One region of the Bradyrhizobium sp. WBOS08 genome, then DNA from elsewhere that is predicted to be linked to it. Evidence: predicted binding sites of a transcription regulator. Region 1 holds the regulator's gene; each other region holds the start of a gene.
What was found. The regulator LexA, encoded in region 1, represses DNA repair genes until DNA is damaged. The targets are predictions, from matches to a motif close to TGTTCNNNNTGTGTTCNG.

Region 1 (5,942 bases):
GACTATTTCAGCGGCCTGCCGCGCTGGCGCCAGCCGCGCGCCGTGTTCTCCGACGTGAACACAGCGCAGGCCGGCCCGGACCTGATCAACATGGCCGCGACCATCGCGTTCGATCTCGCCGGCGAGCGGGACGATCTCATCGTCAAGATGAGCTGGGTCATCATCCGCGAGGACGGCGATTGGAAGATCGTCAATCACCACGCCTCGTCGCAGGCGCCGCTGATCTGACGCGACTGCATCGGTTTCGTCATTCCGGGGTCGCGAAACAGCACACGATATCATCATTCCCGGATGTAAGGTCGGCGTGTCCGGACAAGCGGCAACGCGAGCGTTGCCGCGCAGAGCCGGGACCCACGCTTCACAATGCGCGTCATCACAAGGCAGCTCTGGGTCCCGGATCAGCGCCGCAACGCCTTGTGGCGCTGCGGCTTGTCCGGGACACGGGTCGAGGGTGGCCGTGACGATGGAAGAGGAAAAGTAGGAGCGCCTTTTCGCGTTCCTGATCTGTACCGCTATTCGCCCGGCCGCACGTTCCGGTAGCCTCGGTGCCAGTCGCGTCGCGTAAGGTGCAGGGAAATGGCGGAGCAGGGCCGGCCGGTACGCGCCCAGGGGATTGCCGGGACGTGGCCGGTGGGCCGCGCCGCACCCGCCGGCGGCCTGGCTCCGGCGGGTTTCGGCATCTGGCCCACGATTGTCGAAGCGCTTCGTGGATGGGCCCGCGCCGAGGCCGGTCCCGGGCGCCTGCTGCCGTGGGTGCCGGTCGCCTTTGGCGGCGGCATCGCGCTCTATTTTGCCGCCGATCATGAGCCGGTGCTGTGGGTCGTCGCGACGACGGCGGCCGCATTGCTGCTCGGCGCGATCCTGCTGCGGCGGAGCCGGCTGTTCGCGCCCGCGCTCATGATCGCGGCGGTCGCTTCCGGCTTTGCCGGGGCGAGCTGGAAGACGGCGCGCGTCGCCCATACCGTGCTGGCCAAGCCGATGTATTCCGTGTCGCTGTCGGGCTTCGTCGAGACACGCGATATCCGCGAGCGCACCGACCGCTTCGTGCTGCGCGTCACCGCCATGGAGGCGCAGCGCAGCGACGTCAAGCTCGAGCGCGTCCGCCTGTCGGTGCGCAAGGGCACCGCGCCCGAGGTCGGCAGCTTCGTTCAATTGAAAGCGCGGCTGATGCCGCCGCTCTCGCCGGTGCGCCCGGGCAGCTACGACTTCTCGCGCGACATGTTCTTTCAGGGCATCGGCGCCTCCGGCTTCGTGATGGGCGCGATCACGGCCTCGAGCCCGCCGGACGGCGGCGGCCTGCGGCTGCGCTACGCCGCCTTCATGCAAGGCCTGCGCGATACGATCGATGCCCGCATCCGCGCGACGCTCGAGGGCGACAACCGCGCGATCGCGACCGCGCTTCTCACCGGGCGGCGCGATGCGATCTCCGCGCCCGTCAACGACGCGATGTTCATCTCGGGGCTCGGGCACGTTCTCTCGATCTCCGGCTATCACATGGCGGTGGTCGCGGGAGTCGTCTTCTTCGCGGTGCGCGCGCTGCTGGCGTTGATTCCGGGCCTTGCCGTCGGCTTCGCCATCAAGAAATGGTCGGCGGCCGCAGCATTGGTGGCGGCCGCGTTCTATCTGCTGCTCTCGGGCGCCGAGGTCGCAACGCAACGATCGTTCTTCATGACGGCGGTGGTGCTGATCGCGGTGATGGTCGACCGCCGCGCCATCACCTTCCGCACGCTGGCGGTGGCGGCGCTGATCGTGCTCGCGGTCGCGCCGGAGGCGCTGGTGCATCCGAGCTTCCAGATGTCGTTTGCGGCAACGCTGGGTCTGGTGGCGCTGGTGCAGATCGGCATGCCGAACCTGCTGGCCGCGCCCGATCATTCGGCGACTGCACGCGTCGCGCTGTGGGGCGGCCGCGAGATCGCGATGCTGTTCCTGGCCTCGCTGATCGCGGGGCTTGCGACCACGCCCTATGCCGCCTTCCACTTCCATCGCGTCACGCCCTATGGCGTGCTCGCCAATCTCGGGGCGATGCCGGTGGTCTCAGTGCTGGTGATGCCGGCGGGGCTGCTGGGATTGCTCGCAGCGCCGTTCGGGCTCGATGGCGTGTTCTGGTGGCTGATGGGGCTGGGCATCGACTGGATGGTCGCGGTCTCGCGTTGGGTGGCGGCATTGCCGGGCGCGGTCGGCCGCATCCCGGCGTTCGGCATCGCGCCGCTGATCGCCGCGAGCCTCGGCATCATCCTGATGGGCCTGTTGCGCACGCCCCTGCGCTGGTGCGGTGCCGTGGTGCTGCTGGCGTCCATCGCCTGGGGCCTGTCCGTGCGGCAGCCGGATGTGTTGATTGCCGGGGATGGCGCCAGCGTCGCGGTGCGGGGCGGGGACGGGCGCCTGCACCTGATCAGGGCGGGCAAGGACAGTTTCCTGCTGAAGGAGTGGCTGGCGGCCGACGCCGATCCGCGCGATGCCGGCAGCAGCACGTTGGCCGAGGGAGTGTCGTGCGACGAGTCCGGCTGCGTGACACCGCTCACCGATGGGCGCCTGGTCGCGCTGGCCTCGCGCATCGACGCGCTGGCGGACGATTGCAGCCGCGCCGCGCTGGTGGTGACGTCGCGGGCCGCGCCGCCCGATTGCGTGGCGATGGTGGTGGATCGGCAGCGGCTCGCGCGCCAGGGCGCGCTGGCGCTGACACGGCATGGCGACGGATTTGCGGTTCAGGCGGTCAAGGCGAGAGGTGCAGACCGCCCCTGGTCGCCGGCGGCAGCCGGCGAGGGAGATTTCGAAGGAGCCCTCATGCCGAGGCCGGCTTCGCGCGTCCGCGACGCAACGCCGGCGGAGGCCGATCTTCAGGCCGAGGACTGAGCTTTGATCAGCCGATCGGCTGGCGCGTGACGGCCGCCCGACTGTCCGCGATGATCTCAGGCTTATGCTCGCGCTCACCGACCGGCTGCGTCACCGGCAGCTGCAGCACGGTTGCGCGCTGGCCTTCGACCAGCTGAGTCACCAGCACGTACTTGCCGTCAGGAAATTCGATCGCGTCGTGATGGCGATCGGGAATGTGCGGATCGATCTTGCCGAACTTGCCGACGCGGGAGTTGACGGTGCGCGTCCAGATCCAGCGGTTGTCGTAACGGACGTTGTCGGCGAAGGCGAGCTCCGTCCCCGGCAGCAGGCAGACCGCAACGGAGAGATCGGCTTCGGAGGCGAAGCCGCGCGTCGAGGTGCCGCGGAAGGTTGTCGTGACGATCGTCTCGCCGACTTCGGCGGGACGCGTCGCGACGGCATGCAGGCTGTAGTCACACATCGGGTGCTCCTCATGCGAAGATAGCGACCCGCGTCTCGTCGAGGCGCAGGCCTCAATCAGAGTGGAAGCCTGCAACGCTCTGCTTGGTTATGGGCAAATCTGCGGCTCGCGTCCGCAGCGCGCGATCACATTATCTTTCCCGGATTCGATAGGAACAAACATCGCATGCTTGCATTTGGCCGGCGTATCGGCGCTGCCGCACCACTCTGGCGCAAGGCTATCGCATTTGGCTATGGTCAGCCGCCTCCACAGCGTCATGGCCGGGCTTGTCGCGGCCATCCACGCCTTCCACGCAGCACAATGAACGTGGATGCCCGGGACAAGCCCGGGCATGACGACCTCTGCAAAATTCAAGTGCGATTGCCGAAGCGCGCCCGGCGCTTGATGCTCGGTATCAGTACTTCCGGTAAAGCCCGATCAGCTTGCCCTGAATCTTCACGCGGTTCGGCGGCAGGATACGCACCTCGTAAGCGGCATTGGCCGGCTCGAGTGCGATCGAGGCGCCGCGGCGGCGGAAACGCTTGAGCGTGGCCTCCTCGTCGTCGATCAGCGCCACCACGATGTCGCCGGTATTGGCGCTCTCGTTGCGCTGGATGAGCGCCATGTCGCCGTCGAGGATACCGGCCTCCACCATGGAATCGCCGCGCACTTCGAGCGCGTAGTGCTCGCCCGAGCCGAGCATGTCGGGCGGAACGCTGATGGTGTGGCTGCGGGTCTGCAACGCCTCGATCGGCGTGCCGGCCGCGATACGGCCCATCACGGGCACCGCAACGGGCCGCTCGCCCTCGTCCATGGAGGGGCTGGAGCTGGTGCGGACCTTGCCGAGATTGCCCTCGATGACGCTCGGCGTGAAGCCGCGCCGGGCGCCGGCGGCAGCCTGGAGCTCCGGCAGCTTGATCACTTCGATGGCGCGTGCGCGGTTGGGCAGGCGGCGGATGAAGCCGCGCTCCTCGAGCGCGGTGATCAGGCGGTGGATGCCCGACTTCGAGCGCAGGTCGAGCGCATCCTTCATCTCGTCGAAGGAGGGCGGCACGCCGCTTTCCTTCAAACGTTCGCTGATGAACCTCAGAAGCTCGTATTGTTTGCGCGTTAACATCTCGACCAAAGTCCCCCGGTTGATGTCGTTCGATTCCGAGACGATGAGTTCAGCGATAAGCCGCTACATGCTCGAAACAAATCATGAACGGACACTATATGTTCGATACATGTTCCGCAACTGCTTAATTTACCGTGAACGGTGGCGAACTCGCGGAATGCGTGTGGCCTTGCACTCAGACGGGGAGCCGCAGCACCTCGCAAGGGCTGCCGGCCTCGGCCTTCGGCGCGAACGGTGCGCGGACGAGAAGTACCTGTGCCGCAGCAAGATTCGCAAGCAGAGAGGAATCCTGATGGCTGACGGGGACGGCGACTTGCGCACCGTCGTCGCGCAGCTCCAGGCGCGCGCGCAGATAATCCTCGCGCTGGTCGTTGGCGCCGAGATCCTTGCCCAGCAAGGCGCGCTCGCGGCGATGATGAATCACTGAACGGCCCGACAAGGCGCGAATCAACGGCACCATGAACAGGAACGCGCACACGTAGGACGACACGGGATTGCCGGGCAGGCCGATCACGCGCATCGCGCCGAGCCGTCCGTGCATCATCGGCTTGCCGGGCCGGATCGCGATCTTCCAGAACGCCATCGAGATGCCTTCGTCCCGCAGCGCCTGCTGGACCAGATCATGGTCGCCGACCGACGCGCCGCCGGTCGTGATGAGGATGTCAGCACCGCTCTCGCGGGCGCGGCGGATACCGGCGGAGGTCGCCTCCAGCGTGTCGGCGGCGACACCGAGGTCGATGGTCTCGGCGCCCTCGCTGCGGGCGAGCGCATGCAGGGCGTAGCCGTTGGAATAGACGATCTGGCCGTGCCCGGGCGTGGTGCCCGGCCTCACCAGCTCGTCGCCGGTGGCGAGGATCGCAACTCTGGGACGGCGGTGGACGGCGAGATCCGGGTAATTCATCGCCGCGGCAAGCGCGAGATCGCGCTCCGTCAGGCGGGTTCCCTTGCGCAGGAGCACGTCACCCTCGCGGAAATCGACGCCGGCCGGGCGGACGTGCCGTCCGGCGATCGCGGCTTCCTTGATGGTGACGCGGTTGCCGTCCGCGACAGTGTCCTCCTGGATCACGACCGCGTCCGCTCCGTCCGGGATGACGCCGCCGGTGAAGATCCGCACGGCTTCGCCGGCGCCAACTGCTCTCGTGAAAGGACGGCCGGCTGCGATCTCGCCGATCACCGTCAGCCGGGAATCGACCGTTGCCGCATCGGCCGCGCGCACGGCGTAGCCGTCCATCGCCGACATCGCCTGCGGCGGCTGCGTGCGCCGCGCCGCGACGTCATGCGCGAGCACGCGGTGATAGGCCTCGTCGAGCGAAACCATCTGTTCAGGCAGTGGCTCTGCACCTGCCAGCACCGCGGCAAGGGCGTCGGAAACCGGCATCAGGGCCACGGGCGAAACTCCTGCTCGCACATCGTTCAATGGGGCGGCGAGAGTTCTAGCTGACTGCAGAGGCGAGGCAAAGCAGCACGCAGGATGATCTATCCTGCGTGCCCTCCGTGATCGAGCAAGTGCAAGTTCGCACGCGTGATTCTAAAGGCGAAACGGCGGGCATG
Region 2 (5,942 bases), 2.5 Mb from region 1:
GGTCCATGGCGTCGAGCCCAGCGGCATCGACCTCGAGCGCGCTCAGCGCGTGGTCGGCAATCTTGCGGTCGATCTTGTCGGCATCTGCCGCGGAGGCGAAGTCGCGCACGCGCCTGAGCAGCCGCCCCGCGATGCGCGGCGTGCCGCGGGCGCGGCGCGCGATCTCGTTGGCGCCATCAGAGGTCATGCCGACATTGAGCACGCGGGCGCCGCGGCTGACGATGCTCTCCAGTTCCTCGATCGTGTAGAAATTGAGCCGGACCGGAATGCCGAAGCGATCGCGCAGCGGATTGGTGAGCAGGCCGGCGCGCGTGGTGGCGCCGACGAGCGTGAATTTCGACAGCTCGATCTTCACCGAGCGCGCCGCCGGTCCCTCGCCGATGATGAGATCGAGCTGAAAGTCCTCCATCGCGGGATAAAGCACCTCTTCCACCGCCGGGCTGAGGCGATGGATCTCGTCGATGAAGAGCACGTCGCGCTCTTCGAGATTGGTGAGGAGTGCGGCGAGATCGCCGGCCTTGGCGATGACAGGCCCCGAGGTGGCGCGAAAGCCGACGCCGAGCTCCTTGGCGACGATCTGCGCCAGCGTGGTCTTGCCGAGCCCAGGTGGGCCGACGAACAGCACGTGATCCAGCGCCTCGCCGCGCTTGCGCGCGGCCTCGATGAAGATCGAGAGGTTCTTGCGCGCCTGCTGCTGGCCGACGAAATCGGACAGCGATTGCGGGCGCAGCGCGGTGTCGCCGACATCGTCGCTGCGGCGCTCAGGCGAGACCATGCGGCTGGTCTTGGGATCGCTCACCTAGTGAACTCCTCGTAGGGTGGGCAGAGCGAAGCGTGCCCACGTCTTTCGAGCGACCGGACCTCTGGTGGGCGCGGCGCGAAGGGCGCCTTTGCCCACCCTACGGGACTGACCATTGCCGCGCTCACTTCGCCAGCTCCTTCAGGCCGAGGCGGATGAGCTGCGCCGTCTCCGCGCCCTCACCCGCGCTGCGCGAGGCCGATGCGATCGCAGCAGCCGCCTGCGGCTGGCCGTAGCCGAGATTGACCAGTGCGGAGATCGCATCCGCCACCGGGCGCGGCGCGCGCTGGTCGTCGACGGCACCGGCGAGATGCACCACGGCCGGGTCGACATTGGCGAAAGCCGGCGCCTTGTCCTTCAGTTCGGTGACGATGCGCTCGGCGACCTTGGGGCCGACGCCGGGCGTGCGCGCCACCGCCGCCTTGTCGCGCAGCGCGATCGCATTGGCGAGATCGGCCGGCGAGAGCGTGCCGAGCACCGCGAGCGCGACCTTGGCGCCAACGCCCTGCACCGTCTGGAGCAGGCGAAACCATTCGCGCTCCTGATCGGTGCGGAAGCCGAACAGTTTGATCTGGTCCTCGCGGACATAGGTCTCGATCGACAGCACGGCGGCCTCGCCCGGCGAGGGCAGATGCTGCAGCGTGCGCGAGGAGCAGTGCACTTGATAACCGACACCGCCGACGTCGAGAATGACGAAATCCTCGCCGTAGGAATCGATCAGGCCCTTGAGCTTGCCGATCATAGGCCCGCCACCTTCAGCCGCAGCGCCGCGCTCTGGCGGTGATGGGCGTGGGTGATGGCGATGGCGAGCGCGTCGGCGGCGTCCGCCGACGGCGGCGCGGCCTTCGGCAACAGGATCTTCAGCATCATCGCGATCTGGGCCTTCTCGGCATGACCGGCGCCGACCACGGTCTTCTTGACCTGGTTCGGCGCATATTCGGCGACCGGGATGCCGAACATTGCGGGCGCCAACATGGCGACGCCGCGGGCCTGGCCGAGCTTCAGCGTGGCAACGCCGTCCTTGTTGACGAAGGTCTGCTCGACCGCCGCTTCCATCGGCTGGTGGCTGGAGAGAACGGCCGCGAGCCCTTCATGGATCGCGAGCAGGCGGCTCGACAGCGGCAAATCGTCCGGCGGCTCCACCGAACCGCAGGCGACGTAGATCAGGCGGTTGCCTTCGGCCTCGATCACGCCCCAGCCGGTGCGGCGCAGGCCGGGGTCGATGCCGATGATGCGAACGGGGCCACGAATCGGGAGCGCAGTCATGGGCCAGTGATAGCGGCTGGCCGCCGGAAGCGAAACAGAAACAGAACAGAAGTAACAGGGGAAAGCCGGTCCCGTGCCCCGGGCGCAGCGCGGCACGAAGTGCTGCGCTGCTGAACCGGGGCCCAGCAGGCGTCCGGACTCGGAAAACGATGGGTCCCGGCTCTGCGCAACAGCGTTTCACGCTGCAGCGCGTCCGGGACACGGGAGTACCCTACCCGCCCATCTTCGCCATCAGCGCGTCCGACACCTCGAAATTGGCGTAGACGTTCTGGACGTCGTCGTGCTCGTTGAGCAGATCCATCAGCTTGAGCAGCTTCTCGCCGGTCTCGTCGTCGACCGCGACCGTGTTTTGCGGCTTCCAGATCAGCGCGGCCTTGCGCGGCTCGCCGAACTTGGCTTCCAGCGCTTTGGCGACGTCGCGATAGCCTTCGGTCGAGGCGTAGATCTCGTGGCCGCCTTCACCCGAGACGACGTCGTCGGCGCCGGCCTCGATCGCGGCATCCAGCACCGCGTCGTCGGAGGCGACGCTGCGGTCGTATTCGATGACGCCGGTGCGATCGAACATGAAGGAGACCGAGCCGGTTTCGCCGAGATTGCCGCCGGATTTGGTGAAGAAGGAGCGGATGTCGGAGGCGGCGCGGTTGCGGTTGTCGGTCAGCGCCTCGACGATGACGGCGACGCCGCCGGGGCCGTAACCCTCGTAGCGGATCTCGTCATAATTCTCGCCATCGCTGCCGAGCGCCTTCTTGATGGCGCGCTCGATATTGTCCTTCGGCATGTTCTCCTGGCGCGCCGCGATCACGGCGGCGCGCAGACGGGGGTTCATGGCCGGGTCGGGCGTGCCGAGCTTGGCGGCGACCGTGATTTCCCGCGCCAGCTTGCCGAACAGCTTCGACTTCTGGGCATCCTGCCGCCCCTTGCGGTGCATGATGTTCTTGAATTGGGAATGTCCGGCCATGCGTGGTCTTCTCTAGGAAATCGTCAGCCAAAGGTGGAGCGTGGGAAGCGCGGCCTTATAGGCCGCCAACCCGCCGGAATCAAAGGGATCTCCTACTCCTAAGGTAGCACCCTAAAGGTGGCCCTGGGTACGGCCGGGTGCCCAAGGATCGGGCATTGTTAACCCTGATTTCATTCCGGACTGCGAAAATAGCGTCCGACCATTCCCCGACACGAGAGAGCCGATGGCGTTCGGACTATTTCGGAAGCGTCTACCGGACCAGGCTGCGCCTGCGGCCGCCCCGGCGGCGCCGCAGCCGGCGGCCCATTCCGAGCCCGCTGCCGCGGCCGAGACTGATTCGGCACGGGAAATCCTGGAGCTGCTGGAACTCGAGCTCGGCGCCATGATCCGGCAGCTCGAACGCGCCGCCAATTCGGTGGCCGGCGGCGCCGAGGCGACCGCGGCGACGCTGGCGGCCATCCGCGACCGCACCGACGCCCTGACCGGCCGGACCAACGCCGCGCAATCGACCGCATCCACCTTCGCCCATGCCGCCGACAAGTTCACCCAGTCTGCGCTCGGAATCGGGGCGCAGGTTCGCGAGGCCGGCAAGCTCGCCGACGCGGCCAGTGCCGCGGCGCAGGAAGCCCGCGCCAATGTCGACCGCTTGCGGGAATCCTCCGCCGCCATCGGCAACGTCGTCAATCTGATCGCGCAGATCGCGCGCCAGACCACGCTGCTCGCACTCAATTCGACCATCGAGGCCGCACGCGCGGGCGCGGCGGGAAAGGGCTTTGCGGTCGTCGCAACCGAGGTCAAGGCGCTCGCGGTGCAGACGCAAGGCGCGACCGAAGAGATCACGAAGAAGATCGACGCGCTGCAGCGCGACGCCGCCGGCTCTGCGGATGCCGTGCACCGCATTTCGCAGGCGATCGAGGCGATCCGCCCGGTGTTCGAGACCGTCAACGGGGCGGTCGCCGAACAGAACGCGACCACCAGCGAAGTCTCCGGCAATGCCGCGAGCGCCTCGGAGTTCATCGTCTCGGTCGGCGAGAGCGCCGCCGAGATCGATGCCGCGACCAAGGCGGCCGAGAGCCACGGCGAGAACGTCGCCAGCGCCGGCAAAGCCGTCACCACCTTCGCACAGAAGCTGAAGTCGCGTTGCGCCGTGCTGCTGCGCCAGAGCGAGCACGACGACCGCCGCAAGACCGAGCGGCTGCCCTGCCATCTCAACTTCGAGAGCGCGCGCGGCGCGATGCCGGTCTACGAGATCTCGATGGACGGCGTGCTGATCGGCGGCGCGGACGCCGGCCGGCTCGCATCGCAAGCGATGATCGAGGGCACCCTCGAAGAGGTCGGCGCCTGTCGCCTGCGCGTGGTCGAGCAATCCAAGGCCGGCGCCCGCGCGCAGTTCGCCAGCCCCAATGCCGAGCTCCGCGAAAAGATCGAGGACAAGCTCTGGTCGATCCACGAGGAGAACACCGAGTTCGTCACCCGCGCGATGGAGGCGGGCAACGCGCTGGCCAAGATCTTCGAGCAGGCGGTGGCCCGCGGCGAGGTCAGGATCGACGACCTCTTCGACACCGACTATGCCGAGATCGCCGGAACCAATCCGCAGCAATACCGCACGAAATATCTCGATTGGGCCGACCGCGCCCTGCCGCCGTTCCAGGAAGCCTTTCTGGCAAAAGACAAACGCATGGCGTTCTGCGCAATGGTCGACCGCAACGGCTTCCTGCCGGTGCACAACAAGATCTATTCGCATCCGCAGCGGCCGGGCGACGTCGCCTGGAATACGGCCAACAGCCGCAACCGGCGGATGTTCAACGATCCGGCGGGGCTGGCCGCCGCGCGCAACCTGCGATCGTATCTGGTCCAAACCTATGCGCGCGACATGGGCAACGGAAACACGGTGATGATGCGCGAGATCGACGTCCCGATCCGCGTACAAGGCCGGCACTGGGGCGGATTCCGCACCGCCTACAAACTCTAGTGCACGCTCAGGCAAGACGCTGTCGGCGAATCATCCTCTAAGTCGCCGCTGGAATGGGAATGCCGCGGAGGGCCGGCGAACGGCCCTGATTGGAGGAAGCCCAGGACATGTCCGCCGCACAACTTGCCGTCATGGACACCGCATCCAACCGCACGCTCGCCGAACGGCTGATCGATCAGCTCGCCGACCGCATCGGCGGCCTCGGCGTGGAACTCGCTGACATCGCCGGCAACGTCCAGGAAGTCGCAAACCGCGTCGCCAACCAGTCGGAACGGTTCCATCATCTGCAGAAGACGGCCGAGACGATGGTCTCGGCCAACCACGACATCGCCAATGCATCGCAGGCGGTGCAAACCACGACGTCAGCTGCGGTCGGCGAGATCGCGCAGTCGCGCAGCGCCGTCGACACCGCGGTCAGCCACATCTCCGAGCTCGTCGCCGCGGTGGAGCGGATCGAGGCGCGCCTCAGCGCGGTCGGCTCGGCGCTGGCGCAGGTCGCGAAAGTGTCCGGCTCGATCGAGGCGATCGCCAAGCAGACCAATCTGCTGGCGCTGAACGCGACCATCGAGGCCGCCCGCGCCGGCAATGCCGGCCGCGGCTTCGCGGTGGTCGCAAGCGAAGTGAAGAACCTCGCGGAAGCCACCCGCCAGGCCACGCACGAGATCTCCGACACCGTGCGCGATCTCGACGGCCAGATCGAAGGCCTGATCGGCGAAAGCAGCGACGCCTCCCAGCGCGCCAAGACGGCGGGCGAAGGCGCGCAAGCGATCTCCGGCATCATCTCCCGCGTGCAGCAGGGATTCGCCTCCGTGGAAGCGGAGATCGGCAGCGTCACGCGCGCGGCGACCTCCAATCTCGGACATTGCGACACCGTCATCAGCGAGCTCAACGAGCTCGCCAAGGGCGTCGACCTCTCCTCGCACGACCTCAAGAACGCCGACGAGCGG
Region 3 (5,942 bases), 110 kb from region 1:
CACCTTGATGGTGCGGCGATGGTTCGGCGGACGCCGTTCCGGCACCTCGACCTCGAGCTCGCCGGTCAAGTACTTGCCGGTCAGCGATTTCGGGTTGCGCATGATCTCGGCGGGCGTGCCTTCGGCGACGATGTGGCCGCCATGCATGCCGGCGCCGGGGCCGATGTCGAGCACGTAGTCGGCGAGACGGATGGCGTCCTCGTCATGCTCCACCACGACCACGGTGTTGCCGAGGTCGCGAAGTCTCTTGAGTGTGTCGAGCAGGCGGGCGTTGTCGCGCTGGTGCAGGCCGATCGAGGGCTCGTCCAGCACGTAGAGCACGCCGGTCAGTCCCGAGCCGATCTGCGAGGCGAGGCGGATGCGCTGGCTCTCGCCGCCGGACAGCGTGCCGGAGGAGCGGGACAGCGTGAGGTAATTGAGGCCGACGTCGAGCAGGAAGGTGAGGCGCTCGCGGATCTCCTTCAGGATGCGGCCGGCGATCTCGTTCTGCTGCGCGTTGAGCGCGCCGGGCACGGTCTCGAACCATTCGCCGGCCTTCCTGACCGACAGCTCCGAGATCTCGCCGATATGCTTAGCCCCGATCTTGACGCAGAGCGCCTCGGGCTTGAGGCGAAACCCGTGGCACGCCTCGCAGGGCACGTCGTGGAAGTACTTCGCCAGCTCCTCGCGGGCCCACTCGCTTTCGGTCTCGCGGTAGCGGCGGTTGATGTTGGTGATGACGCCCTCGAACGGCTTCCTGGTGTCGTAGGAGCGCACCCCGTCCTCGTAGGAGAACTTGATCTCGTCCTCGCCGGAGCCGTGCAGGATCGCGTTCTGCGTCTTCTTCGGCAGGTCCTTCCACTTGGTGGTTAGGGTGAACTTGTAGTGCTTGCCGAGCGCGGTCAGCGTCTGCACGTAATAGGGCGAGGACGACTTGGCCCAGGGCGCGATCGCGCCCTTGCCGATGGCGAGCTCCTTGTCCGGGATGACGAGATCCTCGTCGACATGCTGCTCGACGCCGAGGCCGCCGCAGGCGGGGCAGGCGCCGTAGGGGTTGTTGAACGAGAACAGGCGCGGCTCGACCTCGGGAATGGTGAAGCCGGAGACCGGGCAGGCGAACTTTTCCGAGAACAGCATGCGCTCGGGTCCGCTCTTGTCGTGGATCTTGGCGGTCTTCTTCTTCTCCTCAGTGGGAGCGGCCGCCGGCGCGTCGGCGAACTCGACGACGGCGAGACCTTCGGCGAGCTTCAGCGCGGTCTCGAAGCTCTCGGCGAGGCGCTGGCCGATGTCGGCGCGCACCACGATGCGGTCGACGACCACGTCGATGTCGTGCGGGAATTTCTTGTCCAGCGTCGGCGCCTCGCTGAGCTCATAGAAGGTGCCGTCGATCTTGACGCGCTGAAAGCCCTTCTTGAGCCATTCGGCGAGCTCCTTGCGGTACTCGCCCTTGCGGCCGCGCACGACCGGCGCGAGCAGATAGAGCCGCGTGCCCTCGGGCAGCGCCAGCACGCGGTCGACCATCTGCGAGACGGTCTGGCTCTCGATCGGCAGGCCGGTGGCCGGCGAGTAGGGCACGCCGACGCGCGCCCAGAGCAGGCGCATATAATCGTAGATCTCGGTGACGGTGCCGACGGTCGAGCGCGGGTTCTTCGACGTCGTCTTCTGCTCGATCGAGATCGCAGGCGAAAGGCCGTCGATCTGGTCGACGTCGGGCTTCTGCATCATCTCCAGGAACTGGCGTGCATAGGCCGACAGCGATTCGACGTAGCGACGCTGGCCCTCGGCGTAGATGGTGTCGAAGGCGAGCGAGGATTTGCCGGAGCCGGAGAGGCCGGTGAACACCACCAGCTTGTCGCGGGGAATCTCGACGTCGATGTTCTTGAGGTTGTGCTCGCGCGCGCCGCGGATCGTAATTGCGCGCAGGCTCGAGCCCGCGTTCTGTTGTTGGCGCTTCGCCTTGATCACTTCATCCATCCGAGTTGCCCCTAGGGAATCCCATGGGTGCGCGACCGCGCCAGAAAAAAGGCGCGCTTCGTCCGGAACCGGGATCGGCGCCGATGGGGTTGTCAGCGAACGTAGGAAGAACGCGCGTGGATTTCCAGAGGGAGTTGCGAATCGTCAACGGAATGTTGGCGCGCTGGCGGCATCTGGCAGCAGGAAAGCGCCGAACTGAGCCGACGCGTATCCGCCAAAACAAAAAGGCCGGCGCGAGGCCGGCCTTTCGTAACGCGAGCAGCGTTGCAGCTAAGCTTGCAGCTCAGTACTTGGCGACGACCGGGCCCCCGAAGTGATAGTTCACGCCGACCTGCACGGTGTGCAGGTTGAGCGTGCCGGTGGGAACGGTGCCCGAGAAGTAGGTCTCGCCGTCGAGGCTGCGATAGAGATACTCGCCCTTGACCGACCATTGCGGTGCGAAGAACGCCTCGACGCCGGCGCCGACGGTCCAGCCCGAGTGGAACTTGCTGTCGGAGGCCGACAGGCCGCCCAGGGTGGCGGTGAGCTTGTTGTCGATCCAGGCGTAACCACCGGTGCCGTAGAGCAGCACGTTGTTGATGGCCCAGCCGATGCGGCCGCGCACGGTGCCCATGGCGTCGGTCTTGGAGGTCAGCGAGGCGGGGACGCCACCGACGCCGGCGACGAAAACCGTGCCAGCTGCCGAGGCGCTGACGTCAGCCCAGGCGGCATCGGCCTCGAGGCCGAACACGACGTTGCCGGTCTGCCAGTTGTAGCCGGCGGTGCCGCCGACGAAGCCGCCCTGCATCTTGGGGTCGCCCGACGAGGCTTCCCAGGCGCCGCCACCGACGATACCGAGATAGAAGCCGGTCCAGTTGTAGACCGAAGCCAGCGGAGCAACCGGCGCCTTGGTGTAGGGGCGAGCCGCGAGATCAGCAGCCGAAGCAGGGGCCGCCAGAGCGAACAAACAGGCCGAAGCCAACAGAACTTTCTTCATTTTCAACTTAATCCCAGTCCCAGTTTCTATTGTTGCCTTCCTTGACGGAAGGGCAGCGGACTCAACGGCCCAACTGATGCGGTGCTTACACCACTGAAGCCGCAAGTTGTGTCTCCGAGAAGCCACAGTGGTCGAAAAGGTGATGGTTACTGACTCATTACGCCTGCATATCTGACCTCCCGAATGACAAAGGCCGGCGCGAGGCCGGCCTTCAATCATCGAACGATGTCAGAGAGATATCAGTATCTGGCGATCAGCGGCCCGCCCCAGCGGTAGTTCACCCGGATCAAGCCGATATCGACGTCCTGGCTGATACGATCGGAGCGTGTAACGGCGCCAAGCGGGGCCGCCAGCAGGTTGCCCGAACCGGTGAAAGTCATCGTGCGGTTGCCGAGGAAGATGTGGTCGTACTCGAGGCCCACCGTCCAGTTCGGCGCAAATCCAAACTCGATTCCTGCGCCCACGACGCCGCCCCAACGGGTCTCGTTGGCGCGGTCGAACTCGAGACCCGTGACGAGATCGTAGCTGCGGTAGCGGTCGCTGACGACGGCGCCGCCGCCTTTCACGTAGAGCAGTACGTTATTCCAGGCGTAACCGACCTGGCCGGTGATCAGACCGAAGGCATCGATCTTCGAGCGATTGCGCAGGCCCGTGCCCACGAGCACCGTGCTGATGTTGTCGCCGGAGAAGTCGGCCCAGTTGCCCTGGCCTTCGAGGCCGAACACCCAATTGGTCGACTGCCAGCGATAACCGACCTGGCCGCCAACCGTGCCGCCGGTCGCGCTGTGACAGCCCTCGCCAACCAGGACGCCGGTCCCGGGCGTGACGAAATCCCAGCACTTGCGGCTGCTGCCGCCGCCGCCGTTGAGGCCGACGTAGAAGCCGCTCCAGTCGTAGATGGCGGCGACCATCGGCGCCGGGGCCTTGGTATAGGGGCGCGCGGCGAGATCGGCCGCGCTGGCGGGAGCCGACAGGCTCAATGTCACGGCACCGATGGCACCAATCAGAATCTTGTTCATTGCAGTCTCCCCAGTGTTCGCCGCTTCTCGAAGTCCCCGAAGCAGCAGATCAGGCGCGACGCCCTTATGATTCAATTACAGGGCGATCGTAGTCCCAAGGCGGCGCCGAGTCCGTCTCTCAAATGCCACACTTGGCGGTGCCCGAAAGGGGTCGCAACTTGCTCAATGTTAAGCGGTTTTGCCTGTTTACCGGAACCTCGCCCGGTTCCCGTGGTGGAACATTCCTTGGTGCCGGTGGGATGAATCCCAAATTCTGTCCCGATGCGCTGTCGGGAAGAACAAATCTGGAACGCAGCGAAGGTCGATGCTATATGTGGGGATAACCCAGGGGGTGATGGGCTGAGTGGCGCCTGCGAGCGTATAGGGTCGCCCCAACAGGGCGCAGAGGAACGCGGGCAGCGCGCTCGGCCTTTGAAATCAAGTGGCATTCGGAGTGGAGAGCGGCGATGGCGGGAAGCGTCAACAAGGTCATTCTGGTTGGAAATCTCGGCAAGGATCCTGAAATCCGCCGCACCCAGGACGGGCGGCCGATTGCGAATTTGAGCATCGCGACATCGGACACCTGGCGCGACAAGAACACCGGCGAGCGCAAGGAGAAGACCGAGTGGCATCGCGTCGTGATCTTCTCGGAGCCGCTTTGCAAGATCGTCGAACAGTATCTGAAGAAGGGCGCCAAGGTTTACATCGAAGGTGCGCTGCAGACCCGCAAATACACCGACCAGAGCGGTGTCGAGAAGTATTCGACCGAGGTCGTGCTGCAGGGCTTCAACTCGACGCTGACGATGCTCGACGGCCGCGGTGGCGGCGGCGGAGGCGGCAGCTTCGGTGACGAGCCGGGCGGCGATTTCGGCTCTTCCGGCCCCGTCAGCAGCGCGCCGCGCCGTCCTGTTGCCGCCGGTGGCAGCAGCCGCAACAGCGACATGGACGACGATATCCCGTTCTGAGAACGGATCGGACGAGGCGGCGCTGGCGGGTCTTCGGAGCGCCTTTGCACGTCGTGTCAGCAAACCCTGCCAATTGGCAGAAAGGGCTCGGGATTCCCGAGCCCGCTTCATGTTCGGGTTGAACTCGGCCCGCGCTCGGCAAAGCGGATTGATGGGCGCTCGCCGCGCGGGGGATCCGTGGTGGCAGGGGCGATTTTGGACGACCTGTTCCAGGTTGCTTCCTGGTGTGCCGTGCAATGCCGTAAGTCATTGGAAAAATGAGCGGAAAAAGCGCTTCCCCTGACCCTGCAAGGGTGGTTATCAGGGCCTCGATGCGCTATATGATTCCCAGATAAAACCTCACCGGATTTCCCCTTGGCTGACGACGACAACAAGCCCGGCGACCAGCCGGCGCAACCCTCGGACATTCGCCCCGTCTCCATCTTCGAGGAGATGAAGAAGTCCTACCTCGACTACGCCATGAGCGTGATCGTGGCGCGGGCGCTGCCCGATGCGCGCGACGGTCTGAAGCCGGTGCACCGCCGCATCCTGTACTCGATGAACGAGCAGGGGCACACGCCCGACAAGAAGTACGTCAAGTCCGCCCGCGTGGTCGGTGACGTCATCGGTAAGTACCACCCGCACGGCGATCAGTCGATCTACGACGCCATGGTCCGCATGGCGCAGGACTTCTCGATGCGCGTGCCGCTGATCGACGGCCAGGGCAATTTCGGCTCGGTCGACGGCGATCCCGCGGCCGCCTATCGTTACACCGAAGCGCGCCTGACGAAGGCGGCGCTGGCCCTGTTGACCGACATCGACAAGGACACCGTCGACTTCCAGCCGAACTACGACAACAACGAGACCGAACCGTCGGTCTTGCCGGCCAAGTTCCCGAACCTTCTCGTCAACGGTGCGGGCGGCATCGCGGTCGGCATGGCGACCAACATCCCGCCGCACAATCTCGGCGAGGTCATCGACGCCTGCGTCGCGCTGATCGACAACCCCGCGCTCACCATCGACGAGCTCATCAACATCGTGCCGGGACCGGATTTCCCGACCGGCGGCGTC
Region 4 (5,942 bases), 800 kb from region 1:
GCAGATAGCCCTCGAGCCAGCCCTGGCAGAGATGCTCGCTCAGCACCTCCATGACGCGGCCATCCTGCGCCAGATGCACGTCGTAGGATTCGATCGGCTCCATCCAGACGCGCTCGGTCGCCTCAAACACGGCGTCCAGCCGGTTTGATGCTGTCTCGTCCGGGCCCATGATGCGGAAGTTGCGCTCCTTCGCGTTGAGGCGGATGACGTCGCGCAGAAACTTGCCGAGCTCGCGCGTCGCTTCGGCCATGACGCCGCCGGGCTGCGGCACCTCGATCGCGAAGCGGTGGAAGTCCGGCAGCTTCAGCTCCTTCTTGAGCAGGCCGCCATTGGCATGCGGGTTGGCACCCATGCGGCGGTCGCCGCGAGGCGCGAGCGCCTGAAGCTCGGGAACGAGGGCGCCGCTCGCGTCGAACAGCTTTTCAGGCTCGTAGCTGCGCATCCAGTCTTCGAGCACTTTCAGGTGCGCCGGGTTGTCGCGGCAGCCGGCGACGGGGACCTGATGCGCGCGCCAAAAGCCCTCGACCTTCTTGCCGTCGACCTCCTTAGGGCCGGTCCAGCCCTTCGGGCTGCGCAGCACGATCATCGGCCAGCGCGGCCGCTCGACGCTGCTGCGCCTGTCGCGGGCGTGCTGCTGGATCGAACGGATGCTGGCGAGCGCGACGTCGAGCGCGTCCGCCATGGCCTGGTGCATCAATTTGGGATCGTCACCCTCGACGAACAGCGGCTCGTGGCCGAAACCGCGAAAGAGATCGCGGATTTCCGCATCTCGCATCCGCCCCAGCACGGTCGGATTGGCGATCTTGTAGCCGTTGAGATGCAGGATCGGCAGCACCGCGCCGTCATGGGCGGGGTTCAGGAACTTGTTGGAGTGCCAGGACGCAGCCAGCGGGCCGGTCTCGGCCTCGCCGTCGCCGATGACGCAGGCGACGATCAAATCGGGATTGTCGAAGGCAGCGCCGTAGGCGTGCACCAGCGCGTAGCCGAGTTCGCCGCCCTCGTGGATCGAGCCCGGCGTTTCCGGCGCCGCATGGCTCGGGATGCCGCCGGGAAAGGAGAACTGCCTGAACAGCCTGCGCATGCCGTCCGCATCGCGGGCGATCTCGGGATAGATCTCGCTGTAGCTGCCCTCCAGATAAGTGTTGGCGACCATGCCGGGACCGCCATGCCCGGGGCCGCAGACATAGATCACGTCGAGATCGAGCGCGCGGATGACGCGGTTGAGATGGGCGTAGATGAAGTTCAAACCCGGCGTCGTGCCCCAATGGCCGAGCAGGCGCGGCTTGATGTGCTCGGCCCGCAGCGGCTCGCGCAGCAGCGGATTGTCGAGCAGATAGATTTGCCCGACGGAGAGGTAGTTGGCGGCGCGCCAGTAGCGATCAAGCAGATTGAGATCGCTGCTCGCGGCAGCTGATTGTTGTTGATTTGTCATGTTCCTGCCGATTGTTGCCGAGCCAAGGGCCGCGATCGTCACCAACTTTGTTCCGGCGCGATCGATCCCCCTCCGACATCAAACGAGATCGTTACGACAGCCTTGTTGCGTGAGGTCAAAGGACCACGCTCGAAATCTGGGCGGCCGCTTTGCATGGGTTGTTTTTCCATTTCTCATTTGTGTTCTTGATTTGTTCCTTCCGCATGCTATCTTCGCTTCATGAGTCCAGCAGCATCCTCTCATGCTCTCAAGCACCCGCCGGTCAAGGCGCCCTCCGAGCCGGCGGGTGCGGACTCTGATTTTCCGGAACTCGGCGTCGCCATCGACCGCGCCCGCCGGCGAGGGCGGGGGGCGCAGTCCAATGCCAGCGGCCGCTACGAGGCCGAGGCGCGCGTTGCTTTCGATGACGGCTGGCAGAGCCTGGAAGAGCTGCCGCCGTTCAAGACCACGGTCGCAGTCGACACGTCGCGCAAGGTGATCACCCGTAACGACTCACCCGACATCGGCTTCGACCGCTCGATCAATCCCTATCGCGGCTGCGAGCACGGCTGTGTCTACTGCTTCGCCCGGCCGACCCACGCCTATCTCGGCCTGTCGCCGGGCCTCGATTTCGAATCGAAGCTGTTTGCGAAACCCGAGGCGCCTTCGCTGCTGGAGAAGGAGCTCGCCGCCCCCGGCTACGAGCCGCGGATGATCGCGATCGGCACCAACACCGATCCGTATCAGCCGATCGAGCGCGAGCACCAGATCATGCGCGGCATCCTCGAGGTGCTGGAACGTGCCGGCCATCCCGTCGGCATCGTCACCAAATCGGCGCTGGTGCTGCGCGACATCGACATTCTCGCGCGGATGGCCAAGCGCAACCTCGCCAAGGTCGCGATATCAGTGACCTCGCTCGATCCGAAACTGGCCCGCACAATGGAGCCGCGCGCCGCGACGCCGCCGAAGCGGCTGGAGGCGCTGAAGCAGCTCTCGGACGCCGGCATTCCGACCACCGTGATGGTGGCGCCGATGATCCCCGCGCTGAACGATTGCGAGATCGAGCGCATTCTCGATGCCGCCGCCCATGCCGGTGTCAAGGAAGCCTCCTATGTGCTGCTGCGGCTGCCGCTGGAGGTACGCGATCTCTTCCGCGAATGGCTGATGGCGAATTATCCGGACCGCTACCGCCACGTCTTCACCCTGATCCGCGACATGCGCGGCGGGCGCGACTACGATGCGAAATGGGGCGAGCGAATGAAGGGCACCGGACCGATGGCCTGGACCATCGGCCGCCGCTTCGAGATCGCCTGCGAGCGGCTCGGGCTGAACAAGCGGCGCTCCAAGCTGACGACGGATCACTTTGCGCGGCCGAAGCGGAACGGCGACCAGCTCAGCCTGTTCTGATCGGAAACGGAAGAGGCGTCGCATGCCAGGGGAACTCAATGTGCCGGTGCCGCGTCTCACGGTCATTACGCTCGGCGTCAGCGACCTCCGCGCCAGCATCGCTTTCTACGACGCGCTCGGTTTCTCGCGCCGGCTGAAGGCGACCGGCGAGGCCGTCGCGTTCTACGATACCGGTGGTCCCGTGCTCGCCTTGTATGGCTGGGATCAGCTCGCGGCCGACGCGGGGCTGCCGGACCAGCCAAGGCCGCAGGCCTTCCGCGGCATGACGATCGCCTGGAACTGTCGGACCCGCGAGGAGGTCGATGCGGTGATGGCCTTCGCGCTCGGCAAGGGGGCGAAGCTGGTGAAGACCGCGCACGAGACCCACTACGGCGGCTATTCCGGTTATTTTGCCGACCCCGACGGTCATCCCTGGGAGGTCGTGGTCGCGCCCGGCATCGATGTCGGCGACGACCGGCGGGTGCATCTGGCGGAGTAGGCGGCCTGAATAGCGGGAATTGTGCGAGGTTCCCGGTTGCGCAGGCCGGGCGCCTTGCGCACGATCCCGGCCATGATTCGGGACAAGTCCGCCACCAAGCCGGCCAAAGACGCGCCTAATAAGCCGGGTAAGAAGGCTGCTGCGAACAAGGCCGCGCCGGCCAAGGCAGCCAAGACGGCTGCGGCCCAAGCCATGGCCGCTCCCGCCGGCAAGAGAGGTATCATTGCCGTCGCTCCCCCGAGCTTTCGCCGCGAGCGCGCGCTGATCAAGCGCGGCGTCTGGCCGGTCGCCGGCTGCGACGAGGCCGGTCGCGGACCGCTGGCTGGGCCGGTGGTGGCGGCCGCAGTGATTCTCGACCCCGACCGCATCCCGCGCGGCATCGACGATTCCAAGCGCCTGACGGCCGAGGAGCGCGAAAAGCTGTTCGACAAGATCTGCGCCACCGCGCAGGTCTCGGTTGCCGTGGCCTCGCCCTCGCGGATCGATCGCGACAACATCCTGCGCGCCTCGCTGTGGGCGCTGAAGCGGGCCGTGGTGGCACTGCCGGAGGCGCCAAGGCATGTCTTCGTCGACGGCCGCGACCGGCTCGACACGGAATGCGACTGCGAGGCCGTGATCGGCGGCGACGGCATCGTGCTGTCGATCGCCGCGGCCTCCATCATCGCCAAGGTGACGCGCGACCGCCTGATGTGCGCGCTGGCGCAGGACTGCCCCGGCTACGGCTTCGAGCAGCACAAGGGCTATGCCGTCCCCGAGCATCTCGACGCGCTCGACCGCCTCGGCCCAACCATCCACCACCGCAGCTTCTTCGCCCCGGTCGCCGCCGCGCGCGCCAAGCACATGCCATGGACCGTCGAGCCGGTGCAGGACCTGTTTGCAGTGGCCGAGGTCGCGGTGCACGTGGATGCGAGCGTCGAGATCGACGCATCGGCCGCGCTCTAGGGAGCTAACCCAGCTCTCTCGTCATGGCCGGGCCTGACCCGGCCATCCACGTCTTTGATGCCGCACGAAGAACGTGGATGCCCGAGACGAGCCCGGGCATGACGAGCACACCGAAGTTGCCACGACGGGCGACGCCCCTTATCAAAGTAATCGTGAGCGAACAGGGCCGGCTGGACGGGTTGGCTGCATCTTTCGGGCGTTGCATGCGGTTTACCTCCCTGGTCATCGAGCTCATTCGCGCCCGGCCGCGGCTGATCGTATGGATCGCCGTGCTGCTGCAGGCTTTGATGTGGCTCGTCGTGGCGCTGGTGTTCTACCGCAGCCCCCCGGGCACCTTGGCGACGCTGCTGGCTTTCGGACGCGAATACCAGGTCGGCACCGACCTCGGTCCGCCCTTGGCGGTCTGGCTCGCCGACATCGCCTATCGCGCCGCCGGCGGCCACATGTTCGGCGTCTATGTGCTGGCCCAGCTCTGCGAGATAGCGACCTTCATCGCGCTGTATCACCTGTCCCGCGCCGTGGTCGGCTCGCAGCACGCGGTGCTCGCCGTGCTGCTGACTATGACGGTGCTCGCCTTCTCCTCCTCGGCGCTCGATTTCGGCCCCCTCGTACTGGCCCGGCCGCTGTGGGCGCTGCTGCTGCTGCACTCCTGGCAGATCATCGGCCAGCGCCGCGGCAATGCCTGGTTCGCCTGGTCGATCGAGGCCGGCCTGTTGCTGCTGACGACGCCCGCGGCGATCTTCCTGCTGTTGCTGCTCGCCGTGTTCGCGGTCTCGACCGCCGGCGGCCGCCGGACGCTGCGCGCGCTCGATCCGCTGTTCGCGTTGATCGTCGTCGCGGTGCTGGCGCTGCCCTATGCGGTCTGGCTGATGCGGGCGGAGACGCTGGCGATGCCGGCCCTGCCGCAAGTTGCGGAGCTGAGTGCCCGCGCCCTGCATGCGGCCTGGCTGCTGGCCGGCCTCGTGCTCGGAGCCGCCGCGATCCCGGCACTGACCTTCCTCAATACCGGCCTGTTTTCCGGCAAGGGCGAGGAGCCGCCGATCATCTACCGGCCGCCGGTCGCGCCGCTGGCGCGCAACTTCGTCTATTTCTTCGCACTCGCCCCGGTGCTGGGCGGGGTGCTGGTCTCCGGCCTGCTAGGGCTCGAATCCGTCGTCGGCGGCGCCGGCGTCGTGCTGGTGATGTCCGGGCTTGCCGTGGTGGTCGCGGCGGGCGATCTCATTGCGATGCGCCGCGCGCGGATGCTGCGCATGGTGTGGGCCGCCGCCGTCGTGGCCCCGGCCATCGGCGTCGTCCTGGGCGTCCTGCTGTTGCCCTGGACCGGCACGAGCGAGATCGCGACCTCGATGCCGGCGCGTGCGATCTCGGACTTCTTCGACGACAGCTTCGCCCGCCGCACCAACCACCGCCTGCGCGCCGTTGCGGGCGAGACGCAACTGGCGAGCCTGATCACGCTGCATTCAGGTCGTCCGCATCTCTTCATCGATGCCGACCCTGCGCGCACGCCGTGGATGAATCACGCCAAATTCAGCGAGACCGGCGGCGTCGTGGTCTGGCGCGCCTCCGACACCGCCGGCACGCCGCCACCGGACATCCTCAAGCGCTTTCCCGGCATCGTGCCGGAAGTGCCGCGTGCCTTCGAATGGCTGGTGACGGGCCGCCAGCAGCTGCTGCGCATCGGCTGGGCCATCGTGCGGCCGAAGG

Region 2: ruvC (crossover junction endodeoxyribonuclease RuvC) is a predicted target of LexA. The motif match lies at 2,096-2,113, and genes of this name have one in related genera.
Region 3: uvrA (excinuclease ABC subunit UvrA) is a predicted target of LexA. The motif match lies at 2,049-2,066, and genes of this name have one in related genera.
Region 4: DCM80_RS02200 (PA0069 family radical SAM protein) is a predicted target of LexA. The motif match lies at 1,613-1,630, and genes of this name have one in related genera.

The regions. Positions count from the first base shown of each region.
Region 1 is NZ_CP028988.1:6,295,066-6,301,007, reverse strand. It holds gene DCM80_RS29700 (nuclear transport factor 2 family protein) at 1-228, shown strand, start outside; gene DCM80_RS29695 (ComEC/Rec2 family competence protein) at 577-2,853, shown strand; gene DCM80_RS29690 (hypothetical protein) at 2,861-3,295, opposite strand; gene lexA (transcriptional repressor LexA) at 3,690-4,391, opposite strand; gene glp (gephyrin-like molybdotransferase Glp) at 4,567-5,778, opposite strand.
Region 2 is NZ_CP028988.1:3,778,271-3,784,212, reverse strand. It holds gene ruvB (Holliday junction branch migration DNA helicase RuvB) at 1-799, opposite strand, end outside; gene ruvA (Holliday junction branch migration protein RuvA) at 924-1,541, opposite strand; gene ruvC (crossover junction endodeoxyribonuclease RuvC) at 1,538-2,065, opposite strand; gene DCM80_RS18000 (YebC/PmpR family DNA-binding transcriptional regulator) at 2,277-3,023, opposite strand; gene DCM80_RS17995 (methyl-accepting chemotaxis protein) at 3,247-4,995, shown strand; gene DCM80_RS17990 (methyl-accepting chemotaxis protein) at 5,103-5,942, shown strand, end outside.
Region 3 is NZ_CP028988.1:6,189,773-6,195,714, reverse strand. It holds gene uvrA (excinuclease ABC subunit UvrA) at 1-1,953, opposite strand, end outside; gene DCM80_RS29190 (outer membrane protein) at 2,237-2,929, opposite strand; gene DCM80_RS29185 (outer membrane protein) at 3,169-3,948, opposite strand; gene DCM80_RS29180 (single-stranded DNA-binding protein) at 4,395-4,892, shown strand; gene gyrA (DNA gyrase subunit A) at 5,247-5,942, shown strand, end outside.
Region 4 is NZ_CP028988.1:466,818-472,759, reverse strand. It holds gene DCM80_RS02205 (phosphoketolase) at 1-1,432, opposite strand, end outside; gene DCM80_RS02200 (PA0069 family radical SAM protein) at 1,652-2,818, shown strand; gene DCM80_RS02195 (VOC family protein) at 2,841-3,296, shown strand; gene DCM80_RS02190 (ribonuclease HII) at 3,369-4,238, shown strand; gene DCM80_RS02185 (glycosyltransferase family 39 protein) at 4,442-5,942, shown strand, end outside.